One region of the Arthrobacter sp. TWP1-1 genome, then DNA from elsewhere that is predicted to be linked to it. Evidence: riboswitches for the same ligand, from Rfam matches in the RefSeq annotation. Region 1 holds a riboswitch; each other region holds the start of a gene.
The links. Region 1 has a riboswitch for thiamine pyrophosphate ahead of ACP7B9_RS10375 (ECF transporter S component). Riboswitches for the same ligand answer to the same signal wherever they lie in the genome.
Positions count from the first base shown of each region.

Region 2: linked by a shared signal. The riboswitch ahead of thiC (phosphomethylpyrimidine synthase ThiC) and the one ahead of ACP7B9_RS10375 (ECF transporter S component) in region 1 are both predicted to bind thiamine pyrophosphate.
Region 3: linked by a shared signal. The riboswitch ahead of thiD (bifunctional hydroxymethylpyrimidine kinase/phosphomethylpyrimidine kinase) and the one ahead of ACP7B9_RS10375 (ECF transporter S component) in region 1 are both predicted to bind thiamine pyrophosphate.

Region 1 covers NZ_JAFCXC010000004.1:356,807-364,186, reverse strand. The annotation lists gene ACP7B9_RS10400 (Na+/H+ antiporter subunit D) at 1-1,014, shown strand, start outside; gene ACP7B9_RS10395 (Na+/H+ antiporter subunit E) at 1,011-1,652, shown strand; gene ACP7B9_RS10390 (monovalent cation/H+ antiporter complex subunit F) at 1,658-1,924, shown strand; gene mnhG (monovalent cation/H(+) antiporter subunit G) at 1,921-2,283, shown strand; gene ACP7B9_RS10380 (DUF4235 domain-containing protein) at 2,376-2,636, opposite strand; TPP riboswitch at 2,804-2,924, shown strand; gene ACP7B9_RS10375 (ECF transporter S component) at 2,971-3,609, shown strand; gene ACP7B9_RS10370 (ABC transporter ATP-binding protein) at 3,612-5,183, shown strand; gene ACP7B9_RS10365 (energy-coupling factor transporter transmembrane component T family protein) at 5,180-5,977, shown strand; gene ACP7B9_RS10360 (extracellular solute-binding protein) at 6,121-7,380, shown strand, end outside.
Region 2 covers NZ_JAFCXC010000003.1:163,930-171,309, forward strand. The annotation lists gene trmD (tRNA (guanosine(37)-N1)-methyltransferase TrmD) at 1-618, opposite strand, end outside; gene rimM (ribosome maturation factor RimM) at 618-1,187, opposite strand; gene ACP7B9_RS07215 (RNA-binding protein) at 1,345-1,587, opposite strand; gene rpsP (30S ribosomal protein S16) at 1,589-1,996, opposite strand; gene ACP7B9_RS07225 (hypothetical protein) at 2,376-2,828, opposite strand; gene ACP7B9_RS07230 (VOC family protein) at 2,885-3,769, opposite strand; gene ACP7B9_RS07235 (GNAT family N-acetyltransferase) at 3,825-4,331, opposite strand; TPP riboswitch at 4,382-4,492, shown strand; gene thiC (phosphomethylpyrimidine synthase ThiC) at 4,489-6,231, shown strand; gene ACP7B9_RS07245 (alpha/beta fold hydrolase) at 6,311-7,060, opposite strand; gene ffh (signal recognition particle protein) at 7,196-7,380, opposite strand, start outside.
Region 3 covers NZ_JAFCXC010000002.1:656,279-663,658, forward strand. The annotation lists gene proB (glutamate 5-kinase) at 1-750, opposite strand, end outside; gene obgE (GTPase ObgE) at 765-2,378, opposite strand; gene rpmA (50S ribosomal protein L27) at 2,552-2,809, opposite strand; gene rplU (50S ribosomal protein L21) at 2,867-3,175, opposite strand; gene thiD (bifunctional hydroxymethylpyrimidine kinase/phosphomethylpyrimidine kinase) at 3,571-5,151, opposite strand; TPP riboswitch at 5,141-5,239, opposite strand; gene ACP7B9_RS06350 (Rne/Rng family ribonuclease) at 5,395-7,380, opposite strand, start outside.

The DNA.
Region 1 (7,380 bases):
GATCCAGGGACGCAGAACCTGCTGCATGTGTTGTTGCTCGTGGCGTTTGGCATCAAAGCGGCCGTCTTCCCTCTTTCCTTCTGGCTCCCTGACTCTTACCCCACGGCGCCAGCGCCGGTCACGGCCGTGTTTGCCGGGTTGCTAACCAAGGTCGGCGTCTATGCCATTGTCCGAACGGAAACCCTGCTCTTTCCCACAGATGACTTCAACTCGGCGCTGCTAATAGTTGCTTTGCTGACAATGATCGTGGGAATTCTCGGCGCCCTGGCTCAGACAGACATCAAGCGAATGCTTTCCTTCACCTTGGTGAGCCACATCGGGTACATGATCTTCGGCGTCGCTCTTTCATCGGTGTTGGGGCTTGCCGCAACCATCTTTTACGTCATCCACCACATCACCATCCAAACCAGCTTGTTCATGGTGACGGGTCTGATTGAACGCCGGGGTGGTAATTCTTCCATCACGCGATTGGGTGGGCTGGCGAAGTTGTCGCCCGTTCTGGGGGTCCTGTACTTCATCCCGGCCATGAACCTTGCCGGCATTCCGCCGTTCTCGGGTTTCATTGGCAAACTGGGGTTGCTGCAGGCTGGGGTGGCCGATGGTTCACCACTGGCCTACGCCGTTGTGGTGGGTGGCGTGGTGGCCAGCCTGCTCACGCTGTTGGCCATGGCCCGCGTGTGGAACCGCGTGTTCTGGCGTAGTACGGTCGACGCCGAGGATCCAGATCCCGTGCTGCTGGCCACCGCGCCGGATTCATCGGGTGCACCGAGCATGCGTGCGCTGCGTACCAGCAAGTATGTAGATGCCACCGAGGGACGTTTTTCTGGAGAAAACGAGGTTCCGATCCTGCCAAAGATGATGGTGTACTCCACCATGGGGCTGGTGGTTCTGGGACTTGCCTTGACCTTCTTCGCCGGGCCGCTTCTTGACCTCAGTCAGGAAGCCGCCACCGACATGCTTGCGCGCACACCGTACATCGAGGCCGTTATGGGCAGTGGGGTGGGCACGCCATGAGCCAATCAACACATGAAACGAAGGACAGGCGCAAGCCTAAGTTCCTGCAGAAACTACCACTGCTGGTGTGGCTGGTGGTGGTGTGGGGTGCCCTGTGGCAGGACTTTAGTGCCGGGAATCTGCTCTTCGGGGCATTGATCGCCCTTGCCGTCTCCCAGATTTTCTACCTGCCGCCCATTGAATTGAGTGGCCGTTTCAACGTGCTGCGCGCAGTGACACTCGCGCTGTGGTTCGTCAAGGAAGTCACGGTTGCCAGCTTCCAGGTGCTGTTCTGGGCGCTGATCAAGGGGCCACGAATTCGCAATGCCGTGATTGCGGTTCCATTGCGCAGCCCCTCGGATCTGCTCATGACAGCCGTTGGACACGTGCTTTCACTCATTCCGGGGTCGCTGGTGGTGGAGGTCGACAGGGGATGCGCCACCCTTTATATCCACGCCATGAACACCCCCACGCCCGAGTCCGTGGACAAGGTTCGTAGCGGCATTCAAAACATCGAAGCCAGGCTGATCCAGGTCATGGGGACAAAAGAAGAGCTGGCCATGGTTAAAGCCGAGAAAACAGGAGCATCCATGGTCACCTATGCGGACCAGATGCGGTCCGGAAGCACTGCGGCCGGTACGTCCAAGGGGGTGCACTAACAGCCATGGATATTGTTGTCATCGTTGTTGCCACGATACTTTCCCTCGCCTCGGCCGGCACGATCTACCGAATCGCCAAGGGGCCCTCACTGCTTGACCGCGTGATTGCGGCCGATGTTCTGCTGGCGATTTTCGGAGCCGCGCTAGCCACGGAGATGGCCATGAATCAACACACCGACAATCTTGCCCTGCTGGTGGTGTTGACGGTGATTGGCTTCATTGGATCTGTCACAGTTGCCCGCTTCGTGGCGCACAAGAAGGAGGACGGATGAACACTTTTCTCAATGTCCTGACGGCCATCGCCTTGCTGTTGGGGGCCTTGATGAGTCTTGCGGCGGCGATTGGATTGCTGCGCTTTCCAGACCTGATGAGTCGCATGCACGCGGCCACCAAGCCCCAGGTTTTGGGGCTGCTGTTGATGCTAACCGCCATTGGCCTGCAAATGCGCTCGTGGAGTTTGCTGCCGATCTTGCTGGTTGCGTGGCTTTTCCAGCTGCTCACCGTGCCCGTGTCGGCCCATATGGTGGGCCGTGCCGGCTACCGCACCAAGCACCGGCGCCCGGAACTGCTCAGTGTGGACGAGCTCGATCAGGTGGTAGCCGCCGTTATCGAGGACGACGCGCGGAAGTAGTTCAGCGCGCAACCCAGGACGGCGCAACCCTTGCCAGCACGCAAAAGGCCCCGTCCGGCGTCGTACGACGCACCGGACGGGGCCTCACCTGCTTAGACTTCTTCGGGGTGCTTGTTGAAGCGGGCGATTGCCTTTTGGGTGGTGCGCCCAGCAACGGTCTGGATAATGGCCGCCACCACGGAGGAGACCAGCGCAAATATTAGCGCCGAGCGGAGGCTGTTCTCCAGATCCGCTCCGTCCTTGGGCGGCTTATTGCCGGTACTTTTCTCCCAGACCGTGTCTACGAGCTTGCTGGCAACAAACCCGGCACCCAGGCTCACTCCGGTTCCGAGCAATTTGAAAACAATATTCATGAAGGACTCCTTACGTGTTCGGTGCGGTCCGCAATCGGCGGAAACCCTATGGCCAGCCTAACGCGTTCAAGCGGCGCGGCAAACGAGGCTTGCTGCAGACTGCGGCCGCTCATGACGCAGGACATTAGTTCCCGGGTCAGGGCTGGATGTAAACTGGAGCCGCAATTCAAACACGACAGGGGAGCGTCATCCTTATTCCTAAGGATCCGGCGCTGAGAGTGCGGTTCGCCGCAGACCCTCGAACCTGCTCCGGCTAGTACCGGCGAAGGGAGTCGAGTTCTCTTCGGTTGCGCGGAAATACCGCCGCAGCCGCCCCTCCTGAAAAGGAGGAAACATGAGCAAGTCATTCGCGGGCGAAAACGCCGCGCAACAAAAGAGCACGCAAGAAGTCCGTAAGTCCACGTGGCGCGTGGTCGACATCGTTGTGGTCTCGGTTCTCGGCGTTGCCGTGGGCGTCATTTTCTGGCTCTGGTCAGCCGGGTACGGGATTATCAGCGCCATCACGGTCGCCTTTCCGCCGTTGGGCGCCCTGTACGGTGGCGGCTGGCTGATTGCCGGCGTCCTCGGCGCCTTGGTCATCCGCAAGCCCGGAGCCGCCCTCTACTGCGAGATGATCGCGGCCATCGTTGAAAGTCTGCTGGGAACACACTTTGGCTTCACCGTGCTGCTGTCCGGCCTAGTGCAGGGTCTCGGTGCCGAGTTGGCATTTGCCGCTTTCCGCTACCGCAAGTTCACGCTCCCCGTGGCACTGCTGGCCGGCGCCCTTGCCGGATTGGCTATGGGCCTCAATGACAGCATTGTCTACAACGCACCGTGGGCCTTTGAATGGAAGGCCGTCTACGTTGTCCTCGCCATGATTTCCGGTGCCGTCATTGCCGGCCTGCTCTCCTGGCTTGCTGTGCGCGGACTGGCCCGCACGGGCGCACTGGCGAGCTTGCCATCGCGCGGCGCCGCCACCGAACGCGCGGTGTAGCCATGGGTTCGGCGCAACATCACGCCACGGCGCACCTTGGTGCGCCGGCGCGGATCAGCGCCAAGGGCTGGGGATGGCAGCATTCGGGCCGCACCGGCCGTGCCGTCCACGATCTTGATCTGGAGATTGCGCCGGGGGAGCGGGTCCTGCTGTTGGGCCCTTCCGGGGCCGGCAAGTCCACGCTGCTCCATGCCCTTGCGGGCGTGCTGGGCGATGACGAGGACGCCAACGAATCCGGTGAACTGCTCATCGACGGCCGTCCGGTAGCGGAATCCCGAGGTCGGGCCGGCCTGATGCAGCAGGATCCGGATGCGCAAGTTGTACTCTCGCGCATCGGCGACGACGTGGCCTTCGGCGCGGAGAACCTGTCCGTGCCGCGCGATGAAATCTGGCGCCGGGTCAGCGCAGCGCTCGAGTCCGTTGGGCTGAACCTTCCTCTGGATCATCCAAGTTCGGCCCTGTCCGGCGGGCAAAAGCAGCGCCTTGGGCTGGCAGGAATGCTGGCCATGCGTCCCGGGCTGCTGTTGCTGGACGAGCCCACGGCCAATCTTGATCCCGCGGGCGTCATTGAGGTGCGCGATGCTGTGCGCCGCAGCCTGGATGAAACCGGAGCAACCTTGGTGGTGGTGGAGCACCGGGTCTCCGTGTGGCTCGATGTCGTCGACAGGATCGTCGTTCTTGCCCCTGCCCGGATGGGTGAGCCCGGCGGAATTCTCTTCGACGGTCCGCCCGCAACCGTCATGGCGCAGAGCCGTGAGCTGTTGGCGGCGGCTGGGATCTGGGTGCCGGGGTACATCCCCGCTGTCCGGCCAAGGAGTTCTCCCGCCTTGGATGCGTACGACGCCGGCAATCACCTATTGCTGGAGGCGTCGGCTCTTGCTGTCTCCCGCACCAAGGGACGGCGGCGTCACCCTGTGGTTCCGGCCGCCGTCGTACCTTCTGTCCAGGTGCGGGCAGGCGAGGCGTTGAGCGTGACCGGGCCGAACGGGTCCGGCAAGTCAACGCTGGCGCTGACCCTTGCCGGATTGTTGGCGCCGGCGGCAGGCGAATTGGTGGCTCTACCGGGGCTTGCCCGTGGGGCGGGACCTCAGCCGCTGAAGTGGCGCGGCCTGGAGTTGATCAGCCGGATCGGTACGGTTTTTCAGGAACCCGAACATCAATTTGTTGCCAACAGTGTCCGTGCAGAGCTGCTGTTTGCGCCGAAGCTTTTGGGTCATGGCGGCGACGCCGTGGATGATTTGCTGGTCCGTTTGCGGCTTGACCATCTGGCCGATGCGAACCCGTTCACGCTCTCCGGAGGGGAGAAACGGCGGCTATCCGTGGCAACAGTCTTGGCCGCCAGCCCGCAGCTGCTGATCCTGGACGAGCCAACCTTTGGCCAGGATGCCAACACCTGGGCAGAACTGGCCTCGCTCCTAACGGAACTCTTGGATGCCGGAACGGCCGTTGTCTCCGTGACGCACGACGCTGCCTTTAGCGCTGTGCTGGGCGGGAATCGCTTGGTTCTCGGTGAGAAGGAAACTGACGCAGAAATTCGAAAAATCGGTGTCCCTGTGAAGGCGGTGCGGCGATGAGTGTAGACATTGTTGCCACGCCTCGATCAACGGCCTGGCTGGCGGGGGCCAACCCGCTCGCCAAGCTGGGTGCTGGGATGGCCGTAACCCTCGTGTTGTTGATCAGCGTGGATTGGGTTTCGGCAACTGTGGCACTGGTGCTTGAATGCGCTTTGCTGCCGTTGGCCGGCTTGGGTGCACGCATGTTGTTGATGCGGGGCTGGCCGATCTTAATTGCGGCCGTGGTGGGAGGCTATGGGACGGCGCTGTTGGCCCCAAAAACCGGCGAACTATTGCTTGCCCTGGGGCCGGTAACGTTCACCACGGGATCATTGGAAGCCGGTGTTGCCATCGCCCTGCGTGGGCTGGCCATTGCCTTGCCCGGGATCATTGTGCTGGCCTCGACGGACCCCACTGATTTGGCTGACGCGTTGGCTCAAAAGCTGCGCCTGCCGCACCGTTTTGTCCTTGGGGCGCTCGCCGCGATGCGGCTGGTTGGCCTGCTCGTTGCCGAGTGGCAAACGCTCGGCATGGCCCGCCGCGCGCGCGGGGTGGGTGGCGAGCCCGGCCTATTCCGAGGCGTCAAGGCTCAGCTGGGCCAGGCCATGGCGTTGCTCGTACAAGCCGTCCGGCGCGCCACGCGGCTCGCCGTCACCATGGAGGCCAAGGGTTTCGGTGCGGGACCACGCACCTGGGCGCGGGAATCCACCTTTTCTCGCCAGGACCTCTGGGTCGGTGCCGGGGGAGTGGTGATTGCGGCGGTGTCGGTGATGGCCGCCGTCGTACTTGGTACGTGGAATCCGACGTTTGGCTAACCTTCTCTCAGGAGGTCATCGGCAAGGGGCGGGCCGCAGCTGGTTCCGTACGTAGGTGAATTGTGATGCGCCTCATGCTTGACATGCGTCAGGCGCGTCTGCCATGCTTCCTAACACGAGTTAGGTAGTTGCAAGGAGGCAACATGAGTGACGTATCAAGACGCCTGATGCTGGGTCTGCTCGGCGCTGGCACTGTCGGCGCCGTGGGGGCCAGCTGGCCCCGGCTCACAGGAGCGGACATCCCTGGTCGGGGAACGGATTCACTCAATGTCGCCATCTTGGGCAATGCCCAGGACGCCGCAAGCCGGGTCAATTTGGTGAAAGCCTTCTCCGCGGCCCACCCCAATATTAAGGTCAGGATTCAAGCCATTCAGGGCGCCGACTGGGGGGACTTCTTTGCAAAGATCCTCACTATGGTCGCCGCCGGGACATCGCCGGATGTGGTCTTGGTGGCCACGGAGGGGGCGCAGCTGTTCGCGGAACGCCTGGCCGAGCCGTTGGATGCCTTTATCAAGCGCGACAAATCCGAGGTGCAGGACTACTTCGACGACGTACACCCGTCCCTGGTCGAGGCGTTCATGTATCAAGGCAGCCTGTTCCAGCTGCCACTGGATTTCAATAGCGCCAACATGTACATGAACACCGGAGCGTTCCAGAAGGCCGGACTCGCCAGGCCTTCTGACAACTGGACTCATGATGACTTCTACAACGCCTTGACGGCCATGAAGAAGACCGGCGGCAAACAATTTGTCCCTTACTACTGGACCAACAGGCTCTTCGGCGGCGTGGTGCCGTGGCTCTACGTCAACGACACCAGCTTCCTGAAGGAAACCCGCAGCACGGGCGGCAACTGGTTCTGGGATTCCTTCTACGCCAACGACCCCACACGCAACATGCGTTCCGGAGGCTACCAGTGGCTTGAGCCCAATGCCGAAGATCCCCGTGTTGCGGAGAGTTTTGAATTTCTGCGCACGCTCGTCTCCGAGGGTCTTGGCACCAGTCCCGCCCAAGGTGGCGGCAATGAGCTCGTGGCCCAGTTCGCTTCCGGTCTGATTGGCACCACCCCCGCGGGTGGCTATTGGGTTCAGGGCTTGCACGAGGCGGGTATGGGCGAGAACGATTTTGATGTTCAGTTCTTCCCGAAGTGGCGGACCCAGCGGCACCAATTTGGTGCGGCAGGCTACGCCATCATGAAGACCTCCACCCGTAAGGACGAGGCCTGGGAGTGGATCAAGTTCTGTGCCACCAAGGAGGCCATGGAGCTGGCCATCCCCACGCCGAACACAACGCCCACCCGCCGGTCCATGGTGAATGAGGCACTCTACTCGGGCAAGGGACCGGCCCACTGGCAAGTCTTCTACGACACCTTGGACAAGTTCCCCAGCTCCGGTCCCATCCCCGCC
Region 2 (7,380 bases), on a different contig from region 1:
ACCGCTGAGCAAAACATCCGGCACCTCGCGCTCACGCCAGCTGGAGGGCTTGGTGTACACGGGGTACTCCAGGAGACCATCCGAGTGCGATTCCTCGATGAGGGATTCGGGGTTACCCACGACGCCCGGCACCAAACGGCCGATGGCCTCCACCATGGCCAGGACGGCAACCTCGCCACCGTTGAGCACGTAGTCGCCAAGACTGACGGGGCGAACGATGTAGTCGTCGGCAGCCCATTCAAGGACCCGCTCGTCAATGCCTTCGTAGCGCCCACAGGCGAACACGAGGTGTTCGGTCTCGGCCAATTCGTAGGCCAGCGCTTGATTGAAGACCTCACCGGCAGGCGAGGGGACGATCAAGGTGGGCTTCACGCCGTCGGACGCGGGAGATGCTGCGGCGATGTCGGTCAGGGCCTGGGCCCAGGGCTCCGGCTTCATGACCATACCGGCGCCGCCACCATACGGAGTGTCATCGACAGTGCGGTGGCGATCCTGCGTGTAACTGCGCAGGTCATGGACCTTCAGCTCTAGCAAACCCTCGGTGCGGGCCTTGCCAATCAGGCTCAGATCCAGCGGCGCGAGGTATTCGGGGAAGATGCTGACTACATCAAAACGCATTACTCGGGCGATCCTTCCGAGCCATTCAGATCTGCAGCTTCGCCGGACTCATCGCTGGCAGAGATTTCCTTGTTGACGGTGAACAGGCCAGCAGGAGGTGTCAGCAAGACGTAGCCTCCCTCGATGTTCACCTCGGGAACGATCTCATCCACGAAGGGAACCAAAACTTCATCACCCTCATTGTCTTCAACGATGAGCAGGTCCTGCACGGCCAAGGTGCGCAAGCCCGTCACCTTGCCGACCTTCTCCGCGCCGACGCGAACCTCAAGGCCGAGCAATTCGTGTTCATACCAGGCGTCGTCGTCCTCGTCATCTTCTGACTCAAAGAACATGGTGGCGCCACGGAGCAGCTCCGCGTCGTTGCGGGTAGTGGTGCCCTCGAAGCCCAACAAGAGGATGTCCTTGTTCCAGCGGGAGCTCTTCACGGTCAAGGTGCCAAGCGACGCCGGCTCCACCACGAACTCGGAACCGACTGCGAACCGGGAATCGGGGGCGTCGGTGAGGACCAGAACGGTCACTTCACCCTTGATGCCGTGGGGCTTGCCAATTCGGGCAACCTGAACCTGCATGAGTACTCCTAAGTACTGCTGGAATGATGTATTACTTGAAAATTTGGGGAAAAAGTTTGGCCCCGTCACCATTATGGTGCCGGGGCCAAACATTTGGCTTTACTGCTGAAAACTTCCCTGGCGTCCCTGTTGGGGAAGCCAGGTTCTTTGACGCAGGTTAGCGGCGGCGGTCGGTGTCGACAACGTCAACACGTACCGGCTCGCCATTGGCCAAGGCTGCAACCACTGTGCGCAAGGCACGGGCGGTGCGACCCTGACGGCCAATAACCCGGCCCAGATCGTCTTGATGAACTCGCACTTCGAGGGATTCCCCGCGGCGGTTGTTCTTGACGCTCACCTGTACGTCCTCGGGAGAGTCAACAATCCCGCGAACTAGGTGCTCCAGCGCTTCAGCCAACAAACTACTCGGCCTCGGTGCTCTCTGCAGCGTCTTCCGAGTCAGCCTTCTTGGCCTTCTTGGTGATGGCTTCCTTGATTACAACGTTCTTGGCCTCGGGAGCAACGAATGCTACCTTCGGAGCCTTGGTCTTCAAGGTGCCTTCGGCGCCCTTGATTCCCTTGAACTTCTGCCAGTCACCGGTGATCTTCAGGATCTTGGCAACAGGCTCAGACGGCTGAGCGCCGACGGAGAGCCAGTACTGAGCGCGGTCGGTGTTGACCTCGATGAAGGACGGGTTTTCGGTCGGGTGGTACTTACCGATCTCTTCGATGGCACGGCCGTCACGCTTTGAGTGTGAGTCCATAACAACGATGCGGTAGTACGGGGCGCGCATTTTACCAAAGCGCTTAAGGCGAATCTTTACAGCCACTTTTGTGGTTACTCCTGTTTCGAAAAAGGGGCGAATTCCATGTCACGCTCCCGTGGGGCGGGCCGTTCTTCAGAATCCTAAGGACAGGATCATCACACGGAGAGAGGGGCCATGTGGATCGAGTACCTGTTCATTATGCCAGAAAATACCCGATCCGCGCGACGTGTTGCTGACCACGTGTGGCGTGTTGTTGCTCATGCTGGCTCCGAACGCTCGGCACTCCTCGTAAGAGTGACAGCAAAATGACACCGATCCCCCTTTCGGACACCGGGATTTCGGCATCAGGAAGCGGGATCGGTGTCATTTTTCAGGACGGCGCTTGGGCCCACACGCCCGAGGGCCCCGCTGCGAGCTTGCGAGCAGTGGGAGGGCGTGGGGCCTATGAGGCCGAGTAGAAGAACAGGCCCATCTTGGCGTTGCCTTCTGCGGCCGAGAGGGCTGCAGCAGCCATTGCGGTGAGGGCGCGCAGCAGCGGCTCGGTGACCTCGGGCGTTGACTCCATCTCCTCGGCGGCGGCCCATTCGGCAGCCAACTCCACGATGTCTTCGGGATCCTCGGGTGCGTTGAGCTCGGCGAAAACCTCAAGGAGGGCATCCGGCACGGCGAACAGGGTGTCCAGTTCAATGTCAACGAGACTGAGTTCTGCCGCGACACCTGTTGCGTGAACCCTCTTGACGGCAAATTCGCCAAGCACTTCAATCTCAAAATCGCTCAGGCCTGGGGTCGGCAGTACGGGTACATCGATCGATGGCGACTTTCCGGACTCCCGTGCCTTGGCTCGGGCTACTGCCTGATGGTGGTCGGCGATGAAGAACTCAGAGTAATTGGCCACGCACAAGCCTTTCGTGTTGGTGGTCCGGCCCCATCCAGCGCCGGAGCGCCCGCCGACTACTTGGCGGACTGTACAGAATCAACACTAACGCGAATTCGGTTGTTCCACGGATCATTGAACGTGATCTCGGCGCCGGTGTTGGCGACGGCAATGTTGTGGTGAGTCAAACGCTCATGGAGGGATCCGACGTCGTCCTTGCCCGGCAGCTGGATGAGCACCTCACCCAGGCCGAGGGTGTCCTTACGGGGACCGGCGCCGCTGCTGTTCCAGACGTTCATGGCCATGTGGTGGTGGTAGCCGCCAGCGGAAACGAACAAGGCCTGGCCGTGGAAGCCGGAGGTCTTCTCGAAGCCGAGGGTATTGACGTAGAACTGCTCAGCCGTCTTGATGTCGCCAACCTGCAGGTGGACGTGCCCGATATCGGCAGCTGACTGCCGCTGGCCCACAACGGATTCCTCGGTGAGGTGTTGCTGAAGGTAGTGCTGGGGCGACAGGGCCAGGGAGGCCATTTCAACTTCACCGTTCTTCCAGCTCCAGGCATCGCGGGGACGATCCCAGTACAGCTCAATGCCGTTGCCCTCAGGATCGGTGAAGTAAAAAGCCTCGGATACGAGGTGGTCGGCGCTGCCGGCAAAGGCCTGCGGGCTGTACTGGGCTGCGGTTGCCACGGTGGCGGCAAGGGACGCTTGGTCGTTGAAAAGCAGCGCAGTGTGGAACAGTCCGGCTTCGCCGCGTCCGGGAATGTGCAGGCCACCGGCGGGCTGCAGATGCACCAGCGGAGTGCTGCCGCGGCCCAGGTACTGGCCACCATCGGCTTCGGCAACGATATCGAGCCCGAGCGCCTTCTGGTAATAGTTGCTCATCATCGTCATGTCACCAACCTTGAGCATCACGGTGCCCATCGTAAGGTCGGCGGAAAGAAGGTCGTTCTGTGCAGTCATGATGTCTCCAAGGTTTGTTGTACTCATATAGTAGCAAACTACTTGAAGCTTCAAGTTATTCCGGAGCGGTTAGTTTTATTTTCATGACGATGCGCCTGCCCACGATATCCAGGGCGGTCTCCTGTTCCCGCCGCTTGGCCAGCCCAGGAGTCCACTCCCCGTGTGGAAGCTCACTAAATCCACAACTGACATAAAAGGGTGCATTGAAGGGAACATCGGTAAAGGTGCACAAGGTCATGGAATGAAAACCCGCCTCGAGGGCCCATGCCTTGGCCGCGCTGACCAGGGACCGGCCGATCCCCTGCCGCGCATACTCCGGGCTGACAGCCAACTGCTCCACATGCGCCTGACCGTCCACGATTTCCAACCGGATAAAGCCCGCCGGTGGCCGCCCAGCAACCATAATGTGAAACGCCGCCGCGTACTCGGCCGGTAGTGCCGGCGGCGGAAACTCAGAAATGTTCATGGGCGGATCCAGCGTTTCAAAGGCAGCGTCGGCCTCGGCCTCGATGGAGGGCAACAGCGCGAACTCACTCAGTGCGGCAGGACGGATTTCAAGCATGCACCGATCCTACGGCTTGACAGCGGCCCCCGTTGATCGTGTAGCTTCGACTCTGACCACACGGGAGCCCCGAAGCAGGGGCTGAGACATGGGCTGAAGCTGCCCTGGACCGTTGAACCTGTCCGGGTAATGCCGGCGAAGGAAGTGAGTTTCACCCATGAGTTTCACCGAACAAAGCCCTGCCCACACGCTTTCTTACCTCAAGGACGAACAGCACGGGCTAAGCGTTCCGGTAACATCCATTTCACTGGACGACTCGGCACCGGGGCGCCCAAATCCACCCATTCAGGTGTACCGCACCGCGGGGCCGGGCAGCGACCCGGTCCGCGGGCTGCCGCCCTTGCGGGATCCCTGGATCAAGGATCGGGAGGACACCGAAAATTACCAAGGGCGCGGGCGTGAACTGCTCGACGACGGCCGCTCGGCCCAGCGGCGCGGCGCAGCATCCGCGGAATGGCAAGGCACGCAACGCACTCCCTTGCGATCCCTGGCAGGGCGCACGGTGACCCAAATGCACTACGCAAGGGCCGGCGTCGTCACTGCCGAAATGAGGTTCGTGGCGCTGCGCGAAAATTGCTCCGTGGAGCTCGTTCGCAGCGAGCTGGCGGCCGGCCGGGCCATCATTCCCAGCAACATCAACCACCCCGAATCCGAACCCATGATCATTGGCAAGGCGTTCCTGGTGAAGATCAATGCGAACATCGGTAATTCGGCCGTCACGAGCTCCATTGCCGAAGAGGTGGACAAGCTGCAGTGGGCCACACTGTGGGGTGCTGACACCGTCATGGACCTTTCAACCGGCGATGACATTCACACGACGCGTGAATGGATCATCCGCAATTCGCCGGTTCCCATTGGCACCGTGCCCATTTATCAGGCGTTGGAAAAGGTCAATGGTGAAGCCCACAACCTCACATGGGAAATTTTCCGCGACACCGTGATCGAACAGTGTGAGCAGGGCGTGGACTACATGACCATCCACGCCGGAGTGCTGCTCCGCTATGTCCCGCTCACGGCCAACCGGGTGACCGGCATTGTCTCCCGCGGTGGATCCATCATGGCCGGATGGTGCCTTGCCCACCATCAAGAGAATTTCCTCTACACGCACTTTGATGAGCTGTGCGAAATTTTTGCCCGCTACGACGTCGCGTTCTCCCTGGGCGATGGCTTGCGTCCCGGCTCAACGGCCGACGCCAATGACGCTGCCCAATTTGCCGAGCTGGATACCCTGGCCGAACTGACGAAGCGGGCTTGGCGCTACGACGTCCAGGTCATGGTGGAGGGGCCGGGCCACGTCCCGTTCCACCTTGTCCGCGAGAACGTTGAGCGGCAGCAAGAGCTCTGCGATGGCGCGCCGTTTTATACATTGGGGCCGCTCGTCACTGACATTGCGCCGGGTTATGACCACATCACGTCCGCGATCGGCGCGACCGAAATTGCCCGGTACGGTACGGCAATGCTGTGTTATGTGACGCCCAAGGAACACCTGGGATTGCCTAACAAGGATGACGTCAAGACCGGTGTCATCACCTACAAGATCGCTGCCCACGCGGCCGATATGGCCAAGGGGCATCCCGGCGCCCGGGACCGCGACGACGCATTGTCTAAGGCCCGCTTTGAATTCCGCTGGCGCGATCAGTTCTCGTTGTCATTGGATCCTGCCACGGCCGAGGCCTTCCACGACGAGACGCTCCCTGCAGAACCTGCAAAGACCGCGCATTTTTGTTCCATGTGCGGTCCGAAGTTTTGCTCCATGAAGATCAGCCAAGACATCAGGGATACCTATGGAACGGCCGCGCAACAAGAGAACATAGTTGGCGGCATGGCGAGCAAGAGTGCAGAATTCCTGGCCGCCGGAGCCAAGGTGTACCTGCCTGAATTGGTGGTCCCCCGGAGCTAAATGCGCTGCGATAGACGCGCTGCGTCAGGCGCTGGCAGCGTTGGGGGCTGCCAGCGTCAGGCGTCAGGCGCTAGCGGTGTCAGGCGTGCAGGGCGTCTTCCTGGGCGGCAACAAACGCGGAGATCATCTCCGCGCCCTGGGGGTTGTCATGCGGGCGGTGGCCACCGGGGGCCACCCGGTGGACGGCCCCTGTTGTGGTGAGATACTCCGCGATCTCCTCATAGAGGGGCTCCCAGCCACCGGTCAGCACCAGCGTCGGAACTCCGGGAACAATATGCAACGGGGCTTCCCACTGAGGCGCCTGCAGGTGGATGCGTGCTGCGATCCTGGCCGAAGACTCGGCCGGGACCGGCCGCACCACACCTGCGGCACCGGGGCTGTATCCGGCCCGGCCGGGCCCAGCCATGGAAGCTGTCACTCGTCGGAATTCCGCAGAGAAGGCCATATCCGACAGTTCCGCGCTGCGGGCAAACAGTGGCTCAACGTACTCGCGGTACGCGGCGGTGGCCGGGAGTTCGGCCGTGAGAGACAGCAGCGCCGGCTCCACCAAAATCAGTGACTTCACCAACTCGGGACGTTCCACGGCCGCCATCACGGCCGCTATGGCGCCTTGTGCGTGGGCAACAATGTGCCCACCCTCACCCAGGGCGTCAATGACAATACGGGCATCGGCCTCAAAATCCGTGGCCACGGGAGGTTCGACGGCGTCAAAACCGGTCCGCTTGAGAAAGAGGCAATCGTAGTTCCCGGCTAAGAGATGTTGGGCCGGCCAGGCTGCAACACCATAGCCGTCCATGCCGTGCACAAACACAATCCGGGTTTTACTCATTGGTGCAGGTTACCGGATGGCCCTGACAAATTGCCCGATTTCGCCGCAGAGCCGAAGGCCACAAAAAGCGAAAGGCCCCGTCCGGCGTCGTAATTCAACAACTTTCGACAACACGGACGGGGCCTTGAAGCAAAACTACTTGCCCAGGAACTTCTCAAAACCCTTGGGCAGGTTCAGGCTGCTGGGATCGAAGTCCTCGGCACCTGCGCCGGCACCAAAAGCTGCTCCCGTGGGCAAGCCCTTGGGCGCGTTGGCCTTCTCTTGCGCGGCCTTCAGCTCGGCAGCAGCCTTCGCCGGGTTACCTGACTTGGCCTTCTTCT
Region 3 (7,380 bases), on a different contig from region 1:
GGTGACGAGGGCGGGGATGCCGGTTTCGGCCGCGATCATTGCGGCCTGGACCTTGGTGGCCATCCCGCCGGTACCGACGCCGGCCTTGCCGGCAGTGCCGATCACGATGCCTTCAAGGTCCTCGGGTGAGTCAACCTGGCTGATCCGCGTTGCACCCTCCGACGGCGGACCGTCGTAGAGGGAGTCAACGTCGGAGAGCAGTATCAGCGCATCGGCCTTGACCAGGTGCGCTACAAGGGCTGCGAGCCTGTCGTTGTCACCAAATCGGATCTCGTGGGTGGCCACAGTGTCATTTTCATTCACAATGGGAACCACGCCAAGGTTCAAAAGCCGTTCCAACGCCCGGTGGGCGTTGACGTACTGATGTCGCCGGGTCAGATCCTCTGCCGTCAGTAGTACCTGCGACGCCGTCACACCATGGGAAAGGAAAGCGCGGTTGTAATGCGCCATCAACAGCCCCTGCCCCACGCTGGCGGCGGCCTGCTGTGTGGCAAGGTCCTTGGGCCTGCGGGTCAGGCCCAAAGGGAGCAGGCCGGCAGAAATGGCTCCCGAAGAGACAAGAATAATCTCGGTTCCGGTCAGGCGTCGCTGCGCCAAAACGTTCACAAGTTTAGTCAGCGCCTCTTCGGAAATGCCACCGGCCACCGAAGTCAACGACGACGATCCCACCTTGACCACGATGCGCGCTGCCGTGGCAATGCCCATGCGTGATTTAAGTGAGATGGCCTCGTCGTTTTCCTGGACTCCCATGGGTTCAACGCCCACTAGTTCTGCGTTGCGTTAGCGTCGTCGGATTCACCTTCAGCAGCCAAATCGGCTTCGATGAATTGAGCCTTCGTGGCCTCGCGGTCGTGGGTCTCTGTCCAGATTCCGGCCTTGCGCTCGGCATCCATCTCGGCACGAACGGCAGCCTTGGCATCGCGGCGATCCTGCTGTTCCTGACGCTTCTGCGAACGCGTAGGACGGTCGCCCAGGTCAAGGAGGCGCAGGTCGGTACCACGGGGTGCGGCGAGGTGCTCGGCGCCACCCATCATGGTGGGCTCCCAGTCGAAGATCATGCCGTTGTCGCCGCCGATGACCACGGTGTCTCCGGGTGTAGCACCGATCCGGAAGAGTTCCTTCTCGACGCCAGCCTTCGCCAGACGGTCGGCAAGGTAGCCGATGGCTTCCTCGTTCTGGAAATCGGTCTGCTCAACCCAACGCTCAGCCTTTTCACCGCGAACGCGGAACAGCGGAGACAGGTTGCGCTCTTCCCGGACAATGGTGAACGTGGTCTCGTTGATGGCGCGGGGGCGCAGGATCACCGGAGTAACCTTGACGGCGACCTCGGCGAGCTCCTTGCGTGCCGCCGTGACAATCTCGGACATGGCATAGCCCAGAGCCTTCAGGCCCTCATGGCTGGCTGCGGACACTTCGAAGACTCGGTAGCCGCGCTTCTCAAGGTCGCCACGGACGAATTCGGCCATGTCGCGGCCGTCGGGAGAATCGACCTTGTTCAAGGCAATCAGGCGGGGGCGGGCATTCAGGGGCACCACTTCGCCATCGGTTCCTGCGAAGCTCATGTCGACGTCGTACTTGTCCAGTTCGCGCTCGATGATAGCTAGGTCGCTAATGGGATCGCGATCAGCCTCTAGGGCTGCACAGTCAAGGACGTGCACAATCGCTGCGCAACGCTCGACGTGGCGCAGGAAGTTGTGGCCAAGGCCCTTACCTTCGCTGGCACCCTCGATGAGTCCGGGGACATCAGCCATGGTGAAGCGGATATCGCCAGCCTGGACTACGCCAAGGTTGGGGATCAAGGTGGTGAAGGGGTAGTCGGCAATCTTGGGCCGGGCCGCGGACATGGCAGCGATGATGCTGGACTTGCCGGCGGACGGGAAGCCAACCAAAGCGATGTCGGCGATGGACTTCAGCTCGAGGACGATGTCCTGGTCTTCTCCGGCGATGCCCAACAGGGCGAAGCCCGGAGCCTTGCGCTTCAGTGAGGAAAGGGCGTTGTTGCCGAGTCCACCCTGGCCACCGGCTGCAGCAACATATTCCGAACCGATGCCAACGAGGTCGGCGAGGACGTTGCCGTCCTTGTCCTTAATGACCGTGCCGTCGGGAACTTCAAGGATCAGGGATTCCCCGTCCTTGCCGTCGCGCCAGTCGCCCATGCCGGGCTGGCCGTTGCCGCCGCGGCGGTGAGGTGCGTGGTGGAAGTCAAGCAAGGTGGTGGTCTGGTCGCTGACTTTGAACGTGACGCTACCGCCGTCGCCGCCCTTACCGCCGTCGGGCCCGCCCAAGGGCTTGAATTTCTCACTGTGAACGGAAACGCAGCCGTGGCCGCCAGTCCCGCCGGATACGTGCAAAACAACCCGGTCAACAAAGCTGGCCACTGAAATCTCCTTGAATAGAACTTGCTACTGCGTACTAATTCTAGTCCGCTACTTAGCGAGCGCCCCGTTTCCGGTCGGCGCTGCTGATGTTGAAAAATGCTGCTGTTGAAATACTTGTGTTAAAAGCCAGTGGAGCGAGCCATGCGGCTCGCTCCACTGGAAAAGCTTCGGTATTAGACCGTAGCTGCAACGATGTTCACAACGCGACGTCCACGACGCGTGCCGAACTCGACTGCGCCTGCGTCCAATGCGAACAGCGTGTCGTCCTTGCCACGGCCGACGCTAACGCCGGGGTGGAAGTGTGTGCCGCGCTGGCGAACGATGATTTCGCCAGCCTTGACAACCTGACCGCCGAAGCGCTTTACGCCCAAGTACTGAGCGTTGGAGTCACGACCGTTGCGAGTGGAACTCGCACCCTTTTTATGTGCCATTTGAAAATGCCTGCCTTTTTACTAAAAGTATCTAAGTGGATCGAACGTCAATGCTTATTAAGCGATTGAGGTGATCTTGACCTTGGACAGTTCCTGACGGTGACCCTGGCGCTTCTTGTAGCCGGTCTTGTTCTTGAACTTCTGGATGACGATCTTCGGTCCACGAAGATCCTCCAACTTCTCAGCCGTAACCTTCACATTAGCCAGGTCCTTCGCGGCTGTGGTGAGCTTGTCACCATCAACCAAGAGCAAAGCGGGCAGCTCAAGCGTGCTGCCAACTCCACCGGGGACGCGGTTCATGGTCACGTGGTCTCCTACGGAAACCTTTTCTTGACGGCCGCCTGCGCGGACAATCGCGTACACCACTGGGGAACTCACTTCTCTCGACGTTTATTACAAAGTTTTTATGCCGGCGCGGATCATATTTGATCCCTGCCAACCGCATGCACCCGCTGTTCAAGAATGAACAAAAACAGGATGCACACTATGTGCCTCAACGCCGTGGACCTCAATGGAGTTCTACCATGAGTGGTTGCCCTAGGTGTTGGCGTAAGCACCGAAGAACAAGAATACGCTAATTCTGGCTTCGGGGGCAAATGAGACTAGTTTCGACTCCCAACACTGCGTCCAAGCAAACATGTTTACTTCGGAAACCCGTGAGGATCGTAGAAACCGTACTCAGCAACTTTAGCGCGCTTGTTGCCGATTTATGACATTTAGGGCCCGGACGCGCCGAATTTGTGCCTCAGAGCTGGGTGTGGTTAATCACTTGACGTCACTGAGGCTGCTTTGACTGCCTCGACGTGGAGGTGTGGTGCCGCAAAGAAGTCAACCTCGTACTGGGCGGAATGGGCAAATGCCTCCCGCATCCGTTGGCGTTCACTGGCCGAACCTCGCCGTGCTGCCGCATCGGTGATGCTAATGGCCTTTTCCGTAGCTTTGGCAAAATCTTCATCCGCATACGTTGCCAGCCAGCTCCCGTAAGGGTGTTCGCCCTCAAAGGCGAGGTAGTCGGCGTGAAGTACGCGCCCAACCTCGGCGTACAGCCAGTAACAGGGCAGAACGGCTGCGACCACTTCGCCGTAGCTGCCGCCGAAGGCAACGGCCTGGAGGTGGTCCACATAGTGTTTTGTCACGGGACCCTGGGGAGAGTCCAGCGGGTATTTGCTGAGCCAGTCGCGGTGCAGGCTCAGCTCCACATCGATGCAGTTCTGCGCCCCTCCTGCCCAAAACTTCTGCTCGGTTTCTGTCGGTGCCAGTGCACTCGCCCGGGCAAGGACCCTGGAGTAGGTGGCCAAGTACTGGGCATCCTGCGCCAGATAGTAGGCGAAGTGGTTACGGCCGAGCGTGCCGGCGGCCAACTCCTTGATAAAGTCCAGCTCGAAGATGGCTGTTCGCTGGGGCGCACAGTCCGCCCACAGTTCCCTGCTAAAGGTTTCGCCGGCAGGAGCGGCACTCCCCCATAAGGCGAATAGGTGATTGATGGGGCCGGCGCCGGAACCGACCTCCAATTCTCCGGCCGATGCCAAGGCGCCGCCGAGCCACTCCTTGGCCCTCCGCACGCTTTCGACCCAATCGCCTGTCTGCGCTTGGAGCGTGGCTACTGCCGCGGAAAGCGAGCAGCCCGTGCCGTGAGTATTGGCGGTTTCTATCCGGGCGCCGTCGAACTCGCGCACCGAGCCGTCGGGCCACACGAGCGCATCGGGGCATTGAGTTCCAGGCAAATGCCCGCCCTTGACCAGAACCATGACGTGATGTTCGGCGGCAAGCGCGCGCCCCTGCTCCACCGCCTCGTGCCAGCTGCTGGCTTCGGCACGGTTCAGCAGGACGGCAAGTTCCGGGAGATTGGGAGTCACCAGATGGGTGAACGTCAGCAGTTCCAGAAACGCCTCGCGTGTTCCCGCCGTCACGAGCGGGTCACCGCTAGTGGCCACCATCACCGGATCCAGTACGACGACGGCGGGACGGGTCCGTGCAAGCCAGTCCCCCACCGCGTTCATCACCGCCGCGTTGCCTAGCATGCCGATCTTCACTGCATCCAAGGCGATATCCGCTGCCACCGCATCGAGTTGCGAGGTGAGGAATGAAGCTGGCGGAATGTGGACGCCCTGCACCCCTTGAGTATTTTGGGCCGTCAATGCTGTGATGGCGGCCATGGCGTAACCACCATGAGCGGAAATGGACTTGATATCAGCCTGGATGCCTGCACCGCCAGAGGGGTCTGAGCCGGCAATGCTCAGGATCCTGGGATGCTTCACGGCAGTTGCCACGTTGACCGAAGGCTCGTGCGCAGTGTCGTGGGCAGGCTCGTGGGCAGCAGGCACTACGGTACTGGTTGTCATGGGACATCCCTTCGCCGGTGCTAACCGGGCAGGTTCAACGGGTATTGTCTCAGCCGGCCCTTGTGGCCTGGCACCCCGTGTCGCATTCCACCCTAGTGCGCACGCGCCTGCTTTAAACAAGCAACCCGCACAAGATGACCCAATAATGCGCCTTTCGGTGCATTGGGACATCGTGTGCGGGTTGCTTGTTCAGGCCAACTAGTTAGTCAAACTAGCCAAGCTAGTCAAACGCAGAAGCGCAGGCTAGAGCTCGGAAGCGGGTACTCCCACGCCAAGGATGATCGGCTCGGAGGCCTTCTTGGCAACCGGCACAACGGGCTTGTCGGCAACAACGCTGCTATGAATCGTGGAGCCCTGCCCGGCAGAAGCCTGAGCTGACGTTTCCACAGCCATGTCGGCTCCGCCCTGTGCGCTACGGGCGCTGCGGTTGCGGCGTCCCCGGCGTGAGCGTGAACGGTTGTTGCCGCCCTCGGCATTCTCACCCTGTGAGGATTCGCGCTGTGAGGATTCGCCCTGTGAAGATACGCGCTGTGAAGATTCACCCTGGCCCGGTGCCACCAGCTGATCCAGCGCCTGGGTCAGATCCGCCAGTGCGGCGGCCTGATCTGCATTGTTGGTGCCGGAGAAATCGCTGCTTTCACTTCGGTGTCCACGGGGCAGCTCAATGGCTTCCCCACCCAAGGTGAGAGTCGCGGCGTCGGCCTCTTCAATGACGGGAGCATGGTTGGGCTCGGCGGCGACGCGCTCCTGGTGCGAAGCGGCGGCCGCAGCGGCAATATTGGCCAGTGCAGCACGTGCCTCGTGAGCCTTCTGCGCCTTGGCAGCGTCAGCAACCTCATCGGCGACAGGAGCCGGTGCGGGCTCAAGCTGCGGTTCGATCTCAGGCTGCTGGCCGCGGTTGCGGTTGCGCTTGCGTTCGCTGCGAGTGGACCGGTTGGCCGTGCGCTCGTTCTCGCGGTTGTCCTGCTTCGGCGCCGCCGGGGCATGGATCTGGGCTACTTCCACAGCGGGGCTGTGGGTGCGGCGGTGCTCCACGGGGATCTCGTGGGTGACCATGCCGCGGCCGGCGCAGGAGGGGCACAGCTCGCCGAAGACTTCCAGCAGACCGGTACCCATGCGCTTACGCGTCATCTGCACCAGACCCAGCGAGGTCACCTCGGCAACCTGGTGCTTGGTCCGGTCACGGCCCAAGCATTCGACGAGACGGCGCAACACCAGATCGCGGTTGGATTCAAGGACCATGTCGATGAAGTCAATGACGATGATGCCGCCGATGTCGCGCAGGCGCAGCTGGCGAACAACTTCCTCGGCAGCTTCAAGGTTGTTCTTCGTGACGGTCTCTTCAAGGTTGCCACCGGATCCGGTGAACTTACCCGTGTTGACGTCAACAACTGTCATGGCTTCGGTGCGGTCAATGACCAGCGAACCACCCGACGGCAGGAAGACCTTGCGCTCAAGGGCCTTGTTGATCTGCTCGTCGATGCGGTGCACGGCGAAGATGTCATCGGGCTTCGTCCACTTTTCCAAGCGGTCAAGCAGATCCGGGGCAACATAGGTTACGTAGGCCTCGATGGTGTCCCAGGCGTCTTCACCGGAAACAACGAGCTTGGAGAAGTCCTCGTTGAAGACGTCGCGGACAACCTTGATGGTCAGGTCAGGCTCGCCGTACAGCATTTCGGGGGCAAGCGTCTTGTGCGAGGAAGCCCGCTCGTTGATGCCTTCCCACTGGGCGCGCAGCCGGTTGATGTCATTCGTGAGCTCTTCTTCGCTGGCACCTTCGGCCGCCGTGCGCACAATGACGCCCGCATTTTCGGGCAGGTGGTCCTTCAGGACGCGCTTGAGGCGGTTACGTTCGACGTCGGGCAGCTTGCGTGAGATGCCTGTCATGGAACCACCCGGGACAAACACCAGGTAGCGGCCGGGCAGGGAGATCTGGCTCGTCAGGCGGGCACCCTTGTGACCCACGGGGTCCTTGGAGACCTGCACGAGAACCGAATCGCCTGACTTGAGCGCGTTCTCAATGCGGCGCGGCTGGCCCTTGAGATCAGCGGCGTCCCAGTCAACTTCACCGGCGTACAGCACGGCGTTGCGGCCGCGTCCAATGTCTACGAAGGCGGCTTCCATGCTGGGCAGAACGTTTTGGACCTTGCCAAGGTAGACGTTGCCGATCAATGAATCCTGCTGCGTCTTGGAAACGAAGTGCTCGGCAAGAATGCCGTCTTCGAGGAC